2 regions of the Marinomonas profundi genome follow, and region 2 is predicted to be linked to the other one. Evidence: predicted binding sites of a transcription regulator. Region 2 holds the regulator's gene; the other holds the start of a gene.
What was found. The regulator FNR, encoded in region 2, switches genes on or off when oxygen is low (the NO sensors DNR and NnrR bind a similar motif). The targets are predictions, from matches to a motif close to TTGATNTANATCAA.
Positions count from the first base shown of each region.

Region 1: the regulator FNR is predicted to act here: its motif matches at 1,328-1,341, upstream of J8N69_RS13800 (cytochrome ubiquinol oxidase subunit I).

Region 1 covers NZ_CP073013.1:2,966,800-2,969,285, reverse strand. Annotated here, with positions in the region: gene J8N69_RS13800 (cytochrome ubiquinol oxidase subunit I) at 1-1,178, opposite strand, end outside; gene arfB (alternative ribosome rescue aminoacyl-tRNA hydrolase ArfB) at 1,406-1,822, opposite strand; gene hisA (phosphoribosylformimino-5-aminoimidazole carboxamide ribotide isomerase) at 2,011-2,486, shown strand, end outside.
Region 2 covers NZ_CP073013.1:3,425,008-3,427,493, forward strand. Annotated here, with positions in the region: gene hemN (oxygen-independent coproporphyrinogen III oxidase) at 1-785, shown strand, start outside; gene fnr (fumarate/nitrate reduction transcriptional regulator Fnr) at 807-1,568, shown strand; gene J8N69_RS15990 (adenine phosphoribosyltransferase) at 1,593-2,135, shown strand; gene J8N69_RS15995 (YfaZ family outer membrane protein) at 2,209-2,486, opposite strand, start outside.

The DNA of each region.
Region 1 (2,486 bases), 460 kb from region 2:
CGAAAGGCAAAGAACAAGGGCGCCACTTGAGGAATAGAGTAATCGACCGCCATGTCAATTTCCTCTGAGGTCACTTTATTGATGTCCTCATTGAAGGCTGTGACCAGCAAACCATAGCCAAGATCGCCTTTGACTTTCTCAAAGTTTTCTTTCACTAAAGGGTCTGTCGATCCATCACGAAGTTGTGCAAGTAGCTGATTCGCATAGATACCGTTGATAATGCGCTGACGGTTATGCTCTTTCAGGTCTTTGATCCCCATCACTTCCTCGTCTAACGAGCGTGTCGCGATAATGCCCATCAGTCCAGGGATTTTCAGCGCGAACTCCGTCTCTTCAAGTGCTTGGTTCGGAAAGCCAATCAAGGTGAAATCTGCAGGCGCTTCCTGAGTTTCCCACTCTGCTTCAACCGCCGCCAATTTCACTTTTTGCACTTCGCCTAATTCATAACCAGACTCATCACCTAAGACAATCACACTTAAAATAGACGCCAAGCCAAACGCTGAAGCGATAGCAAAAGAACGACGCGCAAAAGCAAGGTCACGACCTTTAAGCAGGTAGTAACTAGAAATAACCAGAACGAAAATCGCCCCCGTGACATAACCTGCAGACACGGTGTGGACAAATTTCACTTGTGCTACTGGGTTCAAAATCAACGCGCCAAAATCCACCAGCTCCATGCGCATGGTTTCATAATTGAACTCAGACCCTACTGGGTTTTGCATCCAACCGTTGGCAATCAAGATCCACAGCGCAGAGAGGTTAGAGCCTAGCGCCACGCCCCAAGTCACCATTAAATGCTTCACTTTACTCAGGCGATCCCAACCAAAGAAGAACAAACCCACCAAGGTCGATTCAAGGAAGAAAGCCATCAAACCTTCAATGGCCAAAGGTGCCCCGAAAATATCCCCCACATAGTGAGAATAGTAAGACCAGTTCGTCCCGAACTGGAACTCCATCGTCAAACCGGTCGTCACCCCTAAGGCAAAGTTAATCCCAAACAATTTGCCCCAGAATTTCACCATATCTTTGTAAACTTGCTTACCTGTAATCACATAGACGGACTCCATGATCGCCAGTAAAAAAGCCAACCCCAGTGTTAAAGGGACAAATAAATAATGATACATAATCGTGAAAGCAAACTGAAAGCGCGATAAATCCACTACAGCTTCGTTAATCATATGACTTCAACCCATTCATTTGATTGAAAAAAAGGCGATTGCAGACACGTCTTATTGCCGTGTTCTTATTATCTAACGCCCACCGAAGTCCCAAACCTTTTGGGGCTTACTATAAGTCAGGATTATGAGTGCAGTTCCGATTTAAAACATTGCGTTAGATCAAGATAAAGAGAGTGAAGGGCAAAAAATGAAAGAAAGAAAAAGTATAAGTAAGAGCCGTTGTCTTTTTACGAGTCCCAATTACCGCGTCTTAAACTTTTAATTTGGCCTTTTTGCTTTTTTTGATCGACGCGCTTTCTCTGCGAGGAACGTGATGGCTTGGTGGGTCGTCGGGCTTTTTGCACACGAACTGCTTCGAGTATGAGCGCTTTTAAACGCGCCAGCGCGTCTTCTCGATTCAGTTCTTGAGTGCGATGCTGCTGTGCTTTAATCACAATATCGCCGTCTTTGGTCAGGCGAGAGTCACTTAACGCCAGCAAACGTTCTTTGTAAAATTCCGGCAAAGAAGAACTGGCGACATTGAACCTAAGGTGAATAGCAGAAGAGACCTTATTGACATTCTGTCCGCCTGCGCCTTGCGCTCGAATGGCGGTTAATTCAATTTCGTGGTCTGGGATCGCTACGGCGAGGGTAATTTGCAGCATAATAATTGCGTTATATGTCTCTCTATTTAAATGGACAGGGATTATAACAGGCTTAGTAAGTATATGCTTTGGCACATCGTTTATAGGCAGGTTTTCAGTTACAATCGCTTTTTTATTCGAACGCTTTTTTATTCAAATGCTTTTTTATTCAAATGCTTTTTTATTCAAACTAATAGTAGGAGTTTTTTGTGACCCAGTTCCGTCCTTGTATCGATCTGCACCAAGGCAAGGTTAAGCAAATTGTAGGTGGAAGCCTCAATGACAAAGGCGCCACAGAGAATTTTATCAGTGAACACAACGCCGAACATTATGCCAATATGTATCGTGAACATGGCCTCACTGGCGGACACGTTATTGCGTTAGGTAAAGGCAACCAAGAAGAGGCGTTAAGCGCCCTTCGCGCTTATCCTAATGGTTTACAATTTGGCGGCGGCGTTAAAGACAGCAATGCAGCAAGCTATCTAGCCGCTGGGGCGTCTCATGTTATTGTCACCTCTTATTTGTTTGAAAACGGCGAGTTTTCATGGGATCGCTTAGATAAGATCAAGCGTGAAACAGGCACCGATCGATTGGTACTGGATTTGAGTTGTCGCCGTACAAAAGACGGCTGGTACATTGCCACAGATCGCTGGCAAACCATTACCTCGACACAAGTCAATCAAGA
Region 2 (2,486 bases):
CGCGAGAACTGAATATAAATTCGATTAATTTTGATTTGATTTACGGCCTACCGAACCAATCTCTGGGCGGTTTTCGAAGTACCTTAGAGAAGGTGGTTGAATTATCACCTGAGCGCATTTCACTGTTTAATTACGCACATCTGCCAGAACGTTTTCGAGCCCAAAAACGCATCCTTGAGACAAGTTTGCCAACCTCTAGTTTGAAGCTTGATTTGCTGAAAATGAGCATTGAATATTTAGTCAATGCAGGCTATCAATACATTGGCATGGATCATTTTGCCAAACCCAATGACAGCCTGTTTCAAGCCCAAAAAAATGGTCAATTACAACGCAATTTCCAAGGCTACACCACACATGCGGATACCGACTTAGTTGCTTTTGGCGTGTCGGCAATCAGTAATTTAAACGGGGTTTATATCCAAAATCACACGGATTTACCTTTGTTCAGACGCTGTATTGAAAAAGGCCAACTTGCCATTGCAAAGGGGTATATTAGCAACATTGATGATAAGATTCGCCATCAAGTGATTATGACACTTATCTCTCAGTTTGAGCTAAATACTGCCATTATCGAGCACTCATACGGGATTCGATTCTTTGATTATTTCTCACAGGAAGTAGACAATCTAATGCCGATGATCGAAGATGGTATACTAGAAATTCATAATGATGGACTGCAGGTCAGTATTAAAGTGACAGAGCGTGGTAGATTACTCATTCGTTGTGTTTGTATGGTTTTCGATAAGTATCTAAATGGCGCCATAGAATATTCAAAAGTTATATAGATCAAGATCAGGGAGATTTACATGTCAATGACACACGCACACTCACGATTTAACAGTACACTCACCTCGCAATGTCAAAGTTGTAGCTTGAGCGCCCTCTGTCTTCCCATTGCCTTAGCGGATGAAGACATCAATAAGTTAGATCAAATTATTGAGCGAAAAAAACCGCTGAAAAAAGGCGAGTTTTTATTCCGCCAAGGAGACGTATTTGATTCTGTCTTTGCGGTTCGTTCTGGCACGTTAAAAACGTTTAATATTACCTCGTACGGAGAAGAGCAAATAACCGGTTTCTATTGCCCAAGTGAATTGGTGGGGCTCAGCGGTATTGACTCTAATGCCTACCCGGTATCAGCAAAAGCGCTAGAAACAACCACAGTATGTGAAATCCCTTTTAGCCGATTAGAAGAATTATCAGCCCAAATTCCTTCTATGCGACATCAGCTGTTTAAAGTGATGAGCCGGAAAATATCCGATGATCAGCAAATGATGGTGTTGCTGGGGAAAAAGAACGCCGATGAGAAAGTGGCGTCTTTTTTACTTAACCTCTCTAATCGCTTTAAAAGACGAGGCTACTCAGCCAGTGCTTTTCGGCTTTCAATGTCACGCGGTGAAATGGGCAACTACCTAGGCCTAGCGGTTGAAACGGTAAGCCGAGTGATTACTCGTTTTCAAAAAAATGAACTGATCCACGTAGATGGTAAGGAAATTGAAATAATCGATTTCCCTGAAATACAAAAACTCGTTGGGGTTGCGAATGATTGTGGTAAAATCACGCCTATTTGATTGATAAATTAAGGCGATACCAACATGCTGTACGACGATTTTTACGTTAAGTCACTGATTCAAACGATAGAAGACTGGCCAAAACAAGGCATTAGCTTTCGAGACATTACGCCTATTTTCAGTGATCCTAAAGGTATGAGAATGGTAGTTGATGCGTATGTGCATCGCTATATTGCTAGTGATATTACACACATCGCCTGCATCGATGCGCGTGGTTTTTTAATTGCAGCGGTGCTGGCCTATGAGCTGCAAAAGCCTCTTATCTTGGTGCGTAAAAAAGGCAAACTTCCTGGTAAAACCATTTCACAAAAATACGCTTTAGAGTACGGCGAAGCAGAACTAGAAATTCAAGAAGGCGCCGTTAAGCAAGGCGACGAAGTGCTATTATTTGATGATTTGATTGCAACGGGTGGCACTCTCTTTGCCGCCATAAAACTGTTGACTAAGCAAGGAGCAAACATCAAAGAAGTGGCCGCCATTATTGACCTTCCTGATCTTGGTGGTAGCCAAAAACTAAGGGATAGCGACGTGCCTGTCTTTAGTCTTTGCGCCTATGACGGTGATTGATTAGTATCAGTGAAGAAAACTAAAAAAGGTGGCCTGAGCCACCTTTTTTGTTGATCAAAACGATAGTCTTGCTTTAAAAATCGACCGTCGCACCGACAGAAAGACCTTTATCAATTTCTTTACGGCTATTGTCGTCATAAACTGTCACTGTTCTACCATAACGAACAAACGCACGCGCATTGCGCATTGTCATGTACTCAAGACGAATATCATAGGTATACATGTGGTCTAAGTTTGATATCGCCAATACTTCCGGGGAATAGTATGCAGAACCATAAATACTAAGGCGATTGGCTTGTTGTAGGGTGTATCGGTACCAACCACCTAAAGCAAGAGCAACAGATAAGTCGT